Regions from separate parts of the Parabacteroides sp. AF19-14 genome, predicted to be linked through region 3. Evidence: riboswitches for the same ligand, from Rfam matches in the RefSeq annotation. Region 3 holds a riboswitch; each other region holds the start of a gene.
What was found. A riboswitch is a leader RNA that binds a small molecule or an ion and turns the genes downstream of it on or off. The one in region 3 is predicted to bind cobalamin.
Positions count from the first base shown of each region.

Region 1 (5,110 bases), on a different contig from region 3:
TAGGTTGTATGCGATCTGGGTTCCGCATTCCCGGATGGTATTCTTGAATCCTATGCTATTCTCTTGCTCCATGCGTTTGGCTTGGTCGAAAAGCTTTAGCAATATCTCTTCACCTTGGCCTACGGCGATCTCGCCGAAGTTCCTTCGGAGGAATTGACGGACATATTCCATCTCGCTGTGCATGATTTTCCCATCGGCACGGATGATATAGGAGGCCATTACCAACATGGAGAAAAGGAAACTGTTACGCTCCCCGGCGTATGGGTCTCTTCGTGTATATTGATCATCGTAATTGGTTCTGCCACCGAAGGGCTGTCCCGTCATGTTTGCCTCTTCCTCAAAGAAAGAGCCTAATATAATACCGGCTAAAGCGCCCAGTGGTCCGAATGCCATAAACCCCAAGACACCGCCTATCCATTTTCCGATACCCATATTCTTCTTTGTTTTATTTGTCGTTAATCAATGGTGCGATATTCGCTATTCTCTAAACGCATCTCCGGCTGTTGCAATTTCTGGTATTCATCATTGTTCAATTTTGATACCGCAAATTCGCTCTATTTCAAAAATATATTCTTTGGGTGTTGTGAACAATACAGCTTCCATTCCAATCGCCTTTGCACCCAACACATTCACCATTCTGTCATCCGTAAACAAACATTCCGACGGTTTAAGGCCATATTTGTCACGAAGGCGAAGATAAATTTCCTTTTCTGGCTTGATGAAGTGTTCCTCACATGATATTACCATACCGTCAAGTAACCGGAATATGTCGAATTTCTCCATGACCCGGTAGATTGTGTCGCTCCAGTTCGTCAACCCATATAGTTTGAATCCAGATTGCTTTAACTTTTTTAGAAGTACACGCATACCTTCAATCTCTCCTGTTATCTCTTCTAGATAATTATCTTTGAAAAACGTGAAGGCATCACTATATTCAGGATACCTTTTTATCGCTCCGTCAATCATTTTATCAAACGGGATTATTCCACGGTCGCACATGTTTATAAATTTCGGATCTGATAGAATTTTGTGAAAACCGATTAGTGACACTTCATCATCCCCGAAATGTCGTTCAAGCAAGGGTTGCAAATCGTGATTTACGAGGACCTTGCCAAAATCAAAAATGAGGTTTTTAATCATTATCTTCGATATTTTTAATTACACGGCAAGGATTGCCGACAGCTATGGAATTGGCAGGAATATCTTTCACGACAACACTGCCTGCTCCGATGACAGAGTTTTGGCCGACAGTCACACCCGGAAGGATTGTAGAGCCGCCTCCTATCCATACACCATCTTCTATAAGGACAGGTCGGGCAATTGTGTCGCAGATGGACGCTCCGGGATGTGTCCTTTCCGGCATCCTTTCCGCAAGGTGAACGGAATGAGTTGCGGTATATATTTTCACATCGGGGGCTATCATCACGTTGTTACCGATAATGATATTGTTATTATCGAGGAACGTACAGTTCATGTTCACGATCACCTTGTTCCCGAAATAGATGTTTTTCCCATACTCGCATCGGAAGTCTATGTCGATGTAAACATCCTTGCCGATACTTCCGAACATCTGCCGATAGATGCGCTGCTTTGCCTCATTGTCGGCATAATCCGTTTCTCTGAGTTGGTGTAGTAGCCTTTTGTTACGGACAGTCATTTCCGTTATTTCGGGCGATGAGCCGTCGAAAGGCTCCTCATCCATACATTTTTGATATTCAGTTTTCATGTGTTCAATTCATCTCATTGTAGAGTCTTATTCTTTATTTGAGCCAATTATTACGACAAGGTAACGCAAGCAAGAATAGGCAGCTTCAAATTGATATGCCTTCAAGCATACGCAAAGTTACACAAAATAGCTGAGAACACGAACAAACGAAATGTATAAAAACTGTACTTGCCTGTTGACTCTACAAAAAGTAAGGCTTTTTCATTTAACATCTCATTTAAGTGGAGCTTCTTGTAAATTTTAGCATGCGCTATTGTTTTCGGTGGAAGGATTCAGGAAAACACGTACGACCTTTCCAGAAAACACGTACGACTTTTTTCAAAAACATGTATGTGTTTTCGCAGAAAGATTATCCTGTTTTTTTAATTTTGATTTTTAATGCTTTATGCATAAGCTTCTCTTGTGAGCTTATTGTACGGAATTTTACTTGGGATCCGTGTATTCCGTATATTCCGGCCTGGCTGAAGTGGATAGTTAAATAAAAAATACTATCTTTGCCCCCGAATCGGTTCCGCATATACCATTCGGGTATGTGGATTAAAAGGGAATCGGGTGTGAATCCCGGACAGTCCCGCTGCTGTGAAGCTCCGAAGAACATCTTGAAACAACACTATCGCCACTGGTTCTAGCGACCGGGAAGGCCTCAAGATGGGAGTCAGTCAGAAGACCTGCCATTCATTAAAGGCTGTTTTTGCTCGAGGGATTAGGAAAGCAGTACGAAAAGAATAAGAATCAATAGTTAATGATTTATGGAGAATTTATGTCCTCGTGGCGACATGATCCGTAAAGTGCTTGTTGCGAATCGAGGTGAGATCGCTATCCGTGTGATGCGCTCATGTAAGGAGATGGGGATTCGCACTGTTGCCGTATATTCGGAGACCGATCGTACCGCTCGGCATGTAATGTATGCGGATGAGGCAGCCTTGATAGGCCCGGCGGCTTCCAAGGAAAGTTATTTGAATATAGACAATCTGATCGCTGCGGCGAAACGGCACCATGCCGATGCGATACATCCCGGTTATGGTTTCTTGTCGGAGAACGCGGACTTCGCACGCTGTTGTAAGCAAGAAGGATTGATATTTATCGGCCCGTCAGCGGAGACGATGGAAGCGATGGGAGATAAGATCGCCGCACGCAAACGCATGATCGCCGCAGAGGTTCCTGTGGTTCCCGGTACGGAGCAACCGTTGCAAAGTGCGGAAGAAGCGCTTCGGGTTTGCGAAGAAATTGGTTTCCCTGTTATGCTGAAAGCTTCTATGGGAGGTGGAGGAAAAGGGATGCGCCTGATACATGAGAAGGGCGAGGTTGTCGAGGCTTATCATACGGCTCGTTCAGAATCGTTGTCCTCATTTGGTGATGATACGGTATATATAGAGAAATTCGTAGAGGAGCCGCATCATATAGAATTCCAGATATTGGGAGATAACCATGGTAATGTCATTCATCTATTTGACCGGGAATGTTCGGTTCAACGTCGTAACCAGAAAATAGTAGAGGAAAGCCCGTCTCCATTCCTAACAGCGGACTTACGTAAAGAAATGGGGGAAAAGGCTGTGGCTGCGGCTAAAGCGGTTCATTATTCCGGAGCGGGAACGATAGAGTTCCTTGTAGATAAGGACCGCCATTTTTATTTTTTGGAAATGAATACCCGGCTACAAGTAGAGCATCCTATCACGGAAGAAGTGGTAGGGGTGGATTTGGTAAAGGAACAAATCCGTATCGCCAATAATGAGGTTTTGCATCTTCGTCAAGAAGATCTTTTCCAACGAGGACATGCCATCGAGTGCCGGATCTGTGCGGAGGATACGGAAAATAATTTCATGCCTTCCCCGGGTATTATCCGGCAATTAACGGAACCGAATGGTATCGGGGTACGTATCGATAGCTATGTATATGAAGGGTATGAGATTCCGGTCTATTATGACCCTATGATCGGTAAATTAATCGTATGGGCAACGACACGTGCGTATGCGATCGAGCGTATGCGCCGGGTTCTATATGAATATAAAATCACGGGCTTAAAGACGAACCTCAGTTATTTGAAACGTATCATGCATAATCCTGATTTCGTGAAAGGGGAATATAATACATTATTTATCGCTAAGAATGCCCGGATGCTACAACGGTCTAACGGTAATAACGAGGAAATCGAGAATATCGCCATGATCGCCGCTTATATGGATTATTTGATGAATTTAGAGGAAAATACTTCTACCCAATTGGTGGATACACGTCCTATCAGCCGTTGGCGGGAGTTTGGTTTACAAAAAGGTGTCTTACGGATTTAACGGGTATTGGTTATGGAAATACATATCGGAAATCGTGTGGCCGATGTGACATTGGTCAGTAAAGAAGGGAATAAAGTCCGGCTTTCTATCGACGGGAAGCCGTATGATGTGGATATCGTGATGACGGAGAACGGCAGTTGTTCTGTCTTGCACGATGGGAACTCATTTAACGCGGAGATCATCTCCGGAGAAGATCATCGGAGTTATGACGTGAATATGTTCTACCGTTCCTATCATGTGGATATCGTAGATACCCAAAAGAAATATTTGCGTATGCGTAAAAGTGCGGAAGAGAAGCAAGATGACAAGATTGTCGCCCCGATGCCGGGTAAAGTCGTGAAAATACCTGTGCGGAAAGGAGATCGCTTGGAAACGGGGGATACCGTGGTCGTACTTGAGGCGATGAAGATGCAGAGTAACTATAAGGTAAGCTCAGCATGCGTGGTAAAAGATATATTGGTATCCGAGGGAGATTCCGTTGATAACAATCAAGTGCTTATGACTTTAGACCTATTAAAAGATGATTCATATGAATAACGAGCAATTATATAAAGATTTTGAGGCTTTGAATAAAGAGGCCTCGTTGGGAGGAGGATTGAATCGCATTGAGAAACAACATGCTTGCGGGCGTATGACCGCCCGTGAACGAATCGAGATGCTGTTGGATAAAGGGACTTTCAATGAGCTGGATAAATTCGTGGTGCATCGGTGTACAAACTTCGGGATGGATAAGAATAAGATTCCCGGTGATGGAATGGTAAGTGGTTATGGAAAGATCGATGGTCGTTTGGTATTTGTTTACGCTTATGATTTTACCGCATACGGTGGGACCTTGAGTGCCACGAATGCCGCTAAGATCGTGAAAGTGCAACAATTAGCCTTAAAGAACGGAGCGCCGATCATCGCCTTGAATGACTCGGGGGGTGCCCGGATTCAAGAAGGGGTGAATAGCTTGGCTGGTTATGCTTCTATCTTTTACCAAAATACGATGGCCTCGGGAGTCGTTCCCCAATTATCGGCTATTTTGGGGCCTTGTGCGGGGGGCGCTTGTTATTCCCCGGCTTTGACCGATTTTATTTTTATGGTCAAAGAGCAA
Region 1 is NZ_QTMJ01000006.1:121,836-126,945, reverse strand. It holds gene DWX33_RS08275 (TerB family tellurite resistance protein) at 1-432, opposite strand, end outside; gene DWX33_RS08270 (HAD family phosphatase) at 523-1,140, opposite strand; gene DWX33_RS08265 (sugar O-acetyltransferase) at 1,133-1,726, opposite strand; cobalamin riboswitch at 2,216-2,417, shown strand; gene accC (acetyl-CoA carboxylase biotin carboxylase subunit) at 2,503-4,014, shown strand; gene DWX33_RS08255 (biotin/lipoyl-containing protein) at 4,027-4,551, shown strand; gene DWX33_RS08250 (acyl-CoA carboxylase subunit beta) at 4,544-5,110, shown strand, end outside.
Region 1: it holds a riboswitch for cobalamin, as region 3 does, so the genes downstream of both, accC (acetyl-CoA carboxylase biotin carboxylase subunit) here and DWX33_RS00330 (sirohydrochlorin cobaltochelatase) in region 3, are expected to answer to the same signal.

Region 2 (5,110 bases), on a different contig from region 3:
TCGTTTCGAAAGGGAGGGATCACGTTGAATATGCTTGCTTGCGGTATTGTTTTTCTAGGGGTGATTACTGCCTTGATTATACATTATATTACAGGCATTCCTATACCGACAATGGTAGGTATCTTATCCGGAGCAGTGACGAATACACCGGGATTGGGCGCTGCTCAACAGGCTTATTCAGATATGACGGGGATCTCGGATGAAACGATCGCTTTAGGATATGCGGTTGCCTATCCGTTAGGTGTGATCGGCATTATCTTGTCGATGATTTTTATCCGTTATGTTTTCCGTATCTCTTTTGCGAAGGAGACGGAACAATTGGAAGAAGAGACGGATACGGAATCGGGAGGAGAGGCTGTACCTATCTCTTTGGTGGTGAAGAATCCGGCGATTTTTGGTCGTAGCGTAAGTGAGCTATCTAAATTGTTGGAACACCGTGAATTTGTTATTTCCCGTATTTTACGTAACGATACGAATCGGATAGAGATCGTGGCGGGGAACACGGTATTGAATGGAGATGATAAGATTTTTGTTATTACCGCAGAGCATGACGTGGAGGCGATAAAGACTTTTATCGGTCAAGAAATACAGATGGATCGTAAGCAATGGATTCCGGCGGAAAGCCAGTTTATCAGCCGGCGTATTTTGGTTACCCGGTCTGAAATCAACGGTAAGCAATTAGGGGCTTTGCAGTTACGCCGTTTACATGGAATTAACGTGACTCGGATCAATCGTGCGGGGCTGGAGTTGGTAGCTACTCCTAATCTGGTCTTGCAAATAGGCGACCGGGTGACAGTGGTCGGTAGTGAATTGGCGGTGGAGAAAGTTGCCGAGACGCTGGGTAATTCAATGAAACGCTTGAATGAACCTAATTTGGTGACTATTTTTGTTGGTATAGTTTTGGGTATTATCGTGGGAAGTCTTCCTATTAGTTTTCCGGGTATTCCTCAACCGGTGAAATTAGGATTAGCGGGAGGTCCGTTGATCGTTGCGATATTGATAAGCCGGTTCGGTTATCGTTATAAATTGGTTACTTATACCACGCAAAGTTCTAATTTACTATTGAGGGAATTAGGAATCACGTTGTTTCTCGCCTGCGTGGGATTGAGTGCGGGTGAAGGTTTTGTCGATACGATAGTCAATAAGGGTGGTGTAGCTTGGATCGGTTATGGTTTTATAATAACGTTATTGCCTCTACTGATTATCGGTTGTGTGGGAAGGTATTTTTATAAACTGAATTATTTTACGTTGATGGGATTGATTGCGGGAAGTACGACCGATCCTCCTGCGTTAGCCTATTCCAATATGGCGGCAGGAAATGATGCGCCGGCGGTTGGATATGCGACGGTTTATCCATTGACCATGTTTTTGCGTGTGTTGACCGCACAGTTAATGATATTATTCTTTTATACATAGAATAAATATTTTGTTGTTAGTAATGTTTAGAAAAGTGTAAACTCCCTAGCCTTCCGCCGAAGTGATTCGCCGGGGGGCTTTTTTGTTGCTAATCAAAAAGTAAACATGTATCTTTGCGGCCAATCAAGGTGTAGATGTTATCGATTCCGATAATAATCAGTAAAAGGGAATCCGGTGCGAGTCCGGAGCTGTACCCGTAGCTGTAAGTCCTTGGAGCCCCGGCAAATCTTGTTGCCACTGCCTATCGGATAGGCGGGAAGGTAGCCGACAGAGGGTGGACGAGCCAGAAAACCTGCCATGATTTTGTTATGCGACGTTTCGGGTGAAGACGTTGGTAAATCTAAATGTTGCTATGCGAGATTTATATCTTATAAGATGCCTATGCGTTTTTAGCGCATGGTTATTCTCTTTGGGTGTCGCTTACGGTCAACAGATCGATACGACGGCCTATCACGAGCTTTCCGGGGTGGAAGTGGTGGAGAAGGTACGTCCGTCGGTCACCCGTGAAGGTACGCCTTTGCAAATTATGGACCGGGCGGGAATCGATCGCTTGGGAGTACAAGACCTATCCGAGGCCGTGAAACGCTTCTCGGGAGTTACGGTACAGGATTATGGGGGGATCGGAGGATTGAAAACGGTCTCGGTACGTAGCTTGGGAGCGAAGCATACCGCCGTCAGTTACGATGGGGTGACGATTACGGACGCGCAAAGCGGGCAAGTCGATATCAGCCGTTTCTCGTTGGATAATGTGGAGATGGTTTCCTTGTCAATCGGGCAGTCGGATGACATTTTCCAAACGGCAAGGGTGTATGCTTCGGCAGGCGCCTTGAATATACAAACCGGAAAGCCCACGTTTAAAGACAAATCGTTTCATACTTATCTTAAGGTTAAGGGAGGTTCCTTCGGGCTTTTTAATCCTGTGCTGCATTATGATCAAAAATTAGGAAAGCGTTGGAGCGCATCCTTACATGGTGATTTCGTGCGTGCGGATGGACAATATCCCTATACATTAATTAATGGGGAATTGGAAACGAGAGAGAAGCGAAGAAATAGCGATATCCATTCTTTCCATTTGGAAGGTAATCTATTCGGCGATTTTGGAAGGGGAGGCGAACTTTCCTTTAAGGCGTACTATTTTGATTCGGAGCGGGGGCTTCCCGGTTCTGTTAATTTATATAACAAGAACACTTCTGAACGATTATGGGATAATAACTTTTTCGTGCAATCGGGGTATAAGAATGTTCTTAATGAGAAATTTACGCTACGGGCCATGGCTAAGTATAATTATGCTTTTACTCGTTATTTAGATATAAATGATAAATATGCTGCGGGCGAACAAGTCGATTTGAATACACAGAATGAGTATTATGGCTCTGTAGGTTTGCTGTATACTCCTATAAAGTATGTATCGGCGACGTTGACTACGGATTTAACTCGCTCTATGCTGGACAATAATTTTGTGAACGGCCCTAATCCAAAGCGAATGGCCTCTCAATCAGTACTAGCGGTGCAATATAAGAACAGTCGATTCACGGCTACCGCTAGTTTATTGGGAACATATATCACTGATAAAGTGGAGCAAGGGGAAAAACCGGATGATAAGAGGCGTTTATCCCCGGCTGTAAGTTTGTCTTGGCGGCCATTCTCGGAAAGTACTTTGCGGATACGTGCCTCTTACAAAGATATATTCCGGGTTCCTACATTTACGGACTTGTATTACCTCCGTATGGGAAATACAAATTTGAAACCGGAAGAAACTTCCCAATATAATGTAGGGGTAACATGGAGTTCTTCCTGTGGGGATTGGCTGCGGCATTTCAGTATTTCGGCGGATGGATATTATAATACGGTGAAAGATAAGATCGTGGCTTTACCTACCATGTATGTTTGGAAGATGATGAATATGGGCGAAGTGGATATTAAAGGGGTAGATGTAAATTTATCTACACAATTCCGATTGCCCTTACGAATGAGCTTGCTTTTGGCTTCCACTTATTCTTTTCAATACGCGGTTGATGTGACAGATCCGGAAGCTAAGAATTATAAGGATCAGATTCCTTATACACCTCGTCATTCTGGCACGGTTTCCGTAACCTTGGAAAATCCATGGGTAAATGTCTCTTATATACTGACTGCGGTTGGTGATCGTTATGCATTGCCGCAAAATATAGATCGGAACAGGATTGATTCTTATATAGAACAGAGTATTTCTATAAATCGAGATTTTCGTTTTCGATATTTCGGTTTGCGTTTGCAAGGTGAATTGTTAAATCTTGCGAACGTGAATTATGATGTTATTCAGTATTATCCCATGCCGGGCCGTTCTTGGCGTTTAAGTATTTGTTTATCCTATTAGTAAACTATAAAAGTAAAGTAATGAAAAAGAAGAATTTAGTTTGTGTCTCTGCCTTGTGTGCATTGATGTCTTTCTCGTTTGTCAGCTGTGATGATGACAATGAGCCTTCACTGAACATACCAAATGTATCTGTAACTAATGTCAGTTTTACGGATGAGAATCCGGAAGCTTTAAAAGTTAGCGGAACCTTAAATTGGACAGCTCCGTCTTCTGTTGACAATGTAACAAAGTACGTGATTTATGGTTCCTCTGATGGAACCGCTAAAGATATGAAAATTGCGGAGGTAGAAGTTGGAACACATTCATATGCTATTACGGATGTCGTAAATATAGGCTATTTATTAGTTATAGCCGCAAATGCGGAAGGTGAGTCTTCTGTTTATGCTTCCGTAAGAGTTATTGATTTTGTGAAGGATAGTTCTTTCATGGCTTTATATTTCTTGAATTCGGGCAATATGGGAAATAACAACTCTTCTTTATATATGTACGACATAGAAAAGGATGAGGTTGTCCCCGATTATTTCTTGGCTCAAAATGGCAGGGGGCTGGGAGATACGGCACAGGATATGATCGTGTATGGCGATAAGATGTATATCGCGGTATATGGAGAGTCTACGATAGAAGTGACAGATCTGAAGGCAAAATCCATTAAGCAAGTCAAGACAGAGGGGCAGCCCCGTTATATGGTATCAGAGGGTGGAAAAGTCTATATTAGCTATTATAATGGATATGTCGCTCGTTTGGATACCGCATCCTTGGAGGTTGAGGCGAAAGTAAAGGTCGGACGGAATCCGGAACAATTGGCGGTATCTTCTAATAAATTGTTTGTCTCAAACTCCGGAGGTATGGATTACAGTACCGAGGTTGGGTATGATAAAACGGTATCAGTGGTTGATCTGTCTACTTTTACAGAGATAAAGAAGTTGGATGTAGTATTGAATCCCACACGGATACAGGCGGATGAGCAAGGAAATGTATATGTGGTTTCTATGGGTAACTATGCGGATATACCCAATACGGTACAAAAGATAAATACGGAGACTTATGAGGTTACTTCCCTTACGAATTGTCCAAACGCAACGGAGATGGCCTATGAGGATGGCAAGCTATTTCTGTTCTATGCGCAATGGGGAATGTCTAGCCCTGCATTTTTAACATTTGATACAAAGAGCCAATCTGCGGGAACGAGCTTTATTACAGATGGAACCTCAATACAATCCCCTTATTCAATCAGTGCCGTGGGTGGAAATGTCTATGTCGCAGAGTCTGATTATAAGAATAATGGCGATATCTATTGTTTCGGAGGTGACGGTAAATTGTTCAAGAAGTTTGAGGCCG
Region 2 is NZ_QTMJ01000006.1:114,797-119,906, reverse strand. It holds gene DWX33_RS08245 (putative transporter) at 1-1,416, shown strand, start outside; cobalamin riboswitch at 1,526-1,731, shown strand; gene DWX33_RS08240 (TonB-dependent siderophore receptor) at 1,769-3,772, shown strand; gene DWX33_RS08235 (DUF5074 domain-containing protein) at 3,793-5,110, shown strand, end outside.
Region 2: it holds a riboswitch for cobalamin, as region 3 does, so the genes downstream of both, DWX33_RS08240 (TonB-dependent siderophore receptor) here and DWX33_RS00330 (sirohydrochlorin cobaltochelatase) in region 3, are expected to answer to the same signal.

Region 3 (5,110 bases):
ACGAGCCCGGCTATCAAAGCACCTCCACTCGTACTTAGGCTAATCGGGACACCCCCGAAATGAATCGCGAGCGAACCTAAAATTCCCCCTAAGAAAATACCGATACCCACGAAAATCAAATCGGTCTGATTGGTTGGGCGATCGGGATATCCTAAAGCCGTCGCCGCTTTATTTACCTCTGATTTCATGCCTACCAATTCCAGCATATCACCGGAATCTATCACCGTAGCGGCCAAGACCGGGATATTGATACCCGCACGCCTTACGGACTTGATGCTAACACCATGCATGAACGATTGATTGCGTAAATAGCAGATCTTTTTCCCCACGTATTCCTTATGGATCACTAGTACGGGTAACGTCTCTGCCGGAAAATCGAGCAATTCAATGTCATTGACCTCGTCGCCAATCCAGTTCTCCTCTCCGATCACGAATTCCCGGCGACCGCTTAGGACAACCTCATTTCCGGTATGTAAAACCAAATCCGGTTTAACATCGGTTACTACATTATTAATACGGACACGCTCCACGAACAAATGCCGTCCCAATTGGTCTAAATACACCTCCAACTGCTTTACGCTTTTGCCATCCTTGAACCATTCATTACTAATCTTATAGGCCCGGAAAGTTACCGGACGGGCGGCAGGCATAAAGCCCGGTTGCTCGCTCTCGTCGTTATTTCCCATTTTAGCCTCTAGCTCTTTACACGCTTTTTTCACGTAGTCGAGTCCTCCTAAAAGACGTGGCCCGATATCACTCACTAACCATGCGGATCCTGCCGTACCGAAAATATAAGTTACCGCATAGGCCACGGGCATTACATTTACCATAGCACTTTTATCCGTATCGCTAATATTCATCTGTCCGATCGTATCTTCGGCAACTCCTAATACTGCCGACATCGTCTGGGAGCCCGCCAATAATCCTGCGGCCTCGCCTGCGTTATATCCCATAAGTTTCGCTAACAAAAAAGGAGCGATCAAACAAAATATACACATGACGGCGGCGAAAAGCATTTGAGGAAGACCTTCCTTTTTCAATCCCCGGAAGAACTGTGGCCCAACGCTATATCCTACAGCGAAGAGGAACATCAAGAAAAAGACGGACTTTAACGGTCCGCTTATATCGATTTTTAATTGCCCGATCAATACACCGACCAATAATACGCTGGTAACCGTTCCCAGCGTGAACTTCTTTATCTTAAACTTGCCAATCCAGAAACCGAGAGCTAAGGTTATGAAAACAGCTAGCTCCGGATAATGTTGAAGTAAATTAGTTATCCATTCCATATCTATTTATTTGATGTTAAACAAAAAAGATGCTATTGGAACAGGGATTCTTTGAAAGATGTTGTTACTTTTCGGGATTATTTATATAAATTTGCGACCGCTTAGGTGATAGAGTTTGTCTACCGACAACTCTATAAAAGGGAATCCGGTTAGAATCCGGAACAGTGCCCGCTACTGTGAAGCTCTTGAAAAGGAAAGCGTTCTGCTATGCCACTGTCTTAAGAAAGATGGGAAGGTTGCTTTCCGAGCCAGTCAGGAAACCTGCCAAGCGAAGTAATGATTAATTCCTCCCGGGGTCAGGAGTAATTAAGAGGATAGAAATATCACCTATATCTAAAAGATGTTGGAGACGTAATAATACGTTGTCTCCGTGGGATTGATATGTAATCTAATTATTAATATATTCATATGATGAGGAAACACTTACTATCTTTCTTCTTGCTGGTCATCAGCCTAGTTTGTCGTGCGCACGATGGCGAGAATTTTGTAGCATCCGATTTATTCGCCTCTTTACAACCGGGCGATAAGGCCGCTTTATTGATGGTACATTTTGGAACAACCCATGATGATACCCGTGCCTTGACAATCGACGCGATCAATCAAAAAGCGAAAGAAGCTTTCAAAGATGTTGAGTTGCGTGAGGCATGGACTTCTCGCATTGTAATGCGCCGCTTAAAAGCTCGTGGCGTAGAGAAACTGAACCCGATCGAGGCCTTGGAAAAATTAAAGACTGATGGTTATACACATGTCTTGATCCAATCCACGAATATAATCGAAGGTATCGAGATGGAATCCTTACGTAAGGATGTTGCCACCATGAAATCTTCTTTCAAGGAGATTCGTATCGGTAATCCTTTATTGTATACACCGGAGGATTATGAGGCGGTAATCGCCGCTATCATAAAAAATGGGGCGAAAGAAGGCGCTACTTTATTGGTAGGCCATGGCACTTATACACCGGCGACGGCCCAATATGCTATGTTGGATTATATGTTGAAGGAGAAGGGATTCAAGGATTATTCCGTAGGAACCATCGAGGGCTATCCTACTTTTGATACGATGGTAGCCCAAGTAAAGGCCAATGGAACGAAGAAAGTCTTGTTGATGCCATTTATGTTTGTTGCCGGAGACCATGCGAAAAACGATATCGCCGGTGATTGGAAAGAGGAATTGGAAAAGAAAGGCTACGAGGTAAGCGTATTTATGGAAGGTCTGGGACAGAATCCGGATATCCAGAAGATCTTCATCGAACATGCCCGTTTCATGGCTAAACATAAGATGATCGATATCGTTGATAAGAAGAAAGCTTATGCGGTAGAGAAGGACTAAAAAAGTTCACTACACAATGTTTTTTATTCCTTTCGGAAGAAAAAGTAATTCCTTCCGAAAGAAACTAAATTTTCATTCGAAGGAAAATGGAATTTCTTTCGAAAGGGATTTCACATGCATACAATAAACAGTTATAATGCTAAATATATGAAAAGAGTTTTGACAATCTTACCGTTGACAGCCTTATGTATCAGTACGATGCAGGCACAACACAAGAATGAGTACACGAATTTCGCCGATACGACATTCAATATTCAAGAAGTCGTAGCGACCGCCGCACGCAAGCCACGTCCACAAATCACGAAGTTGGACGTACCTATGAAATATCTTCCTATTTCAATTAATAGCATTACGGCGAGTAGTTTGGAGTTGAGAGGTATCCGTAATATCCAAGATGCGGTACGCTTTATGCCGGGCGTACGATTCCAAACATCTTATGGCGCATTTCAACAATTGTCGATCCGTGGTTTCGATCATTCTATCATGATGATAGACGGTATCCGCGATGAACGTTCGGCAATAAACAACTCTTATCCCGTACCCGATCTATCCTGTATCGAGTCTATTGAATTATTAAAGGGACCGGCTTCTGTACTTTACGGACATTCAGCCGTAGGTGGAACCTTGAATATCGTTCGTAAATCCCCGTCAGAGAAACAGAGCGTTAACGCCCGATTGGCCTACGGTAGTTACGAGAATAAAGAGGCGACGCTTGGCATGGGCGGTAAATTGGTCGGTCCGGTCAATTATTACGCCAATGTCAACTTTTCCGATCAAGAGGGCTGGCGTGATAATGGCAACCGTCGCTTTTCCGGTTATCTGGCATTGCAAGCTAAAATGACGGAACGTGACCTATTAGATGTTCGTGGAGGTTTTAACCGCGACTTCTATGGAACGGAGATTGGTCTTCCCGATTTAATGGCAAATGATGTATATAATGCGCAAACAGGACAGTTATATCTCCATAAAAATGATATGCTACCGGGACTTGACCGTGAGGCTCGCTACAATAACGAGTCCGACTTTATGAAGAATCACGCTTGGAACATATCGACGCAGTACACACATACTTTTTGGAACGGTGCGAAACTAACAGATCGCCTTTCTTACAATAACGACGATATCAACTATTTTGGGACGGAAGCCCTCGACTATCTCGAAAGTGATGATCCGATCTATGATCATTATTATATGAAAAACGGCCAGAAAAAATATATCTGTTTGGACAGCGTATATCTTTCTTTCCCGCTTCGCTTCTCCCATATCTCCAAGACTGTCGCCAATACGCTCGAGTTGAGCGGTAAATTCAAGACGGGTGAGATAAAGCATACGTATATGGGAGGTTACTCTTTCGTCGCCTTGAATCGTACCAGCTATTCGGGCTATAATTTAGGGGATGATGTTCAGGGTCCCGGCCTTTATTCGCATGTATCCGTTTATGATCCGCATAGCATGGGATATATGACCAGTAAATTCTCGAAAGCGACGGTTACGCATCATTATTCCAACAGCCTTTATCTTCAAGATATGGTTGAGTTCAACGAGCAATGGAAGGTATTAGCCGCTCTACGTTACGACTTTTTCCGTTATATGTCCGCCAGCGCTACAACTCCTACCGGACGACGTGAGTATGAGGAGCATTCAAGCTTCAATATGATAAAGAATAAGGCGTTGACTTATCGTTTCGGAGCGGTCTATCTGCCCCATCCGAATACATCCATTTATGCGTCTTTCGCCTCTTTCTTCAAGCCGATCCGTACGTTCTATCAAGATAACGTCATTTATGTAGGAGGTGATGGAAATCGTTTCGAGCCTGCTCGCAATGAGGAAGTATTTAAGCCGGAGAAAGGATACCAAGCCGAGGTGGGGCTTAAATATCAATTGAACAATATATTAAGCGCCAATGCCAGCTTGTTCTATATCCGGAAGATGAACAGTACGGCTACGTTGACCAACAACTATCAAGTGGAGGTAAACGGCGAGACTACCACGAAGAGCGTAATCGGACAGGTGGGTGTACAAGATTCCAAGGGTTTTGATTTTGATGTCACTCTTTCTCCGGTAAGCACCTTAGCGCTGACGATCGGTTATGGATTGAACGACTCCAAGATCCGGGAGATGAAAGAAATAAAGGATCCGGAATTGATCGAGGCTATCTATGGCAATAACCCGGATGAGACAAAGCAACAATTGAATAGCCAAGAAGGAAACTGGCAGAGCAACGTACCGAACCAGACTTTCTACGCATACGGCAGTTATACCATCCCTCGGGGTGTCTTGAAGAATCTGGAATTTCACTTGAGTAGCAGTTATACCGGTAAAGTATACCGTAATACATCTAACAACTCTTGGTTCGATCCGTATTGGGTAACCGATTTCGGTATGTCTTATTTGTTGAACAACAATATTCACCTTACATTCAACTTGAATAACTTGTTTGACAACAATTATTATAACCAAGCGCTCGGACAACAGATGGTGCCAAGCATGCC
Region 3 is NZ_QTMJ01000001.1:77,218-82,327, reverse strand. It holds gene aspT (aspartate-alanine antiporter) at 1-1,289, opposite strand, end outside; cobalamin riboswitch at 1,376-1,573, shown strand; gene DWX33_RS00330 (sirohydrochlorin cobaltochelatase) at 1,701-2,618, shown strand; gene DWX33_RS00325 (TonB-dependent siderophore receptor) at 2,766-5,110, shown strand, end outside.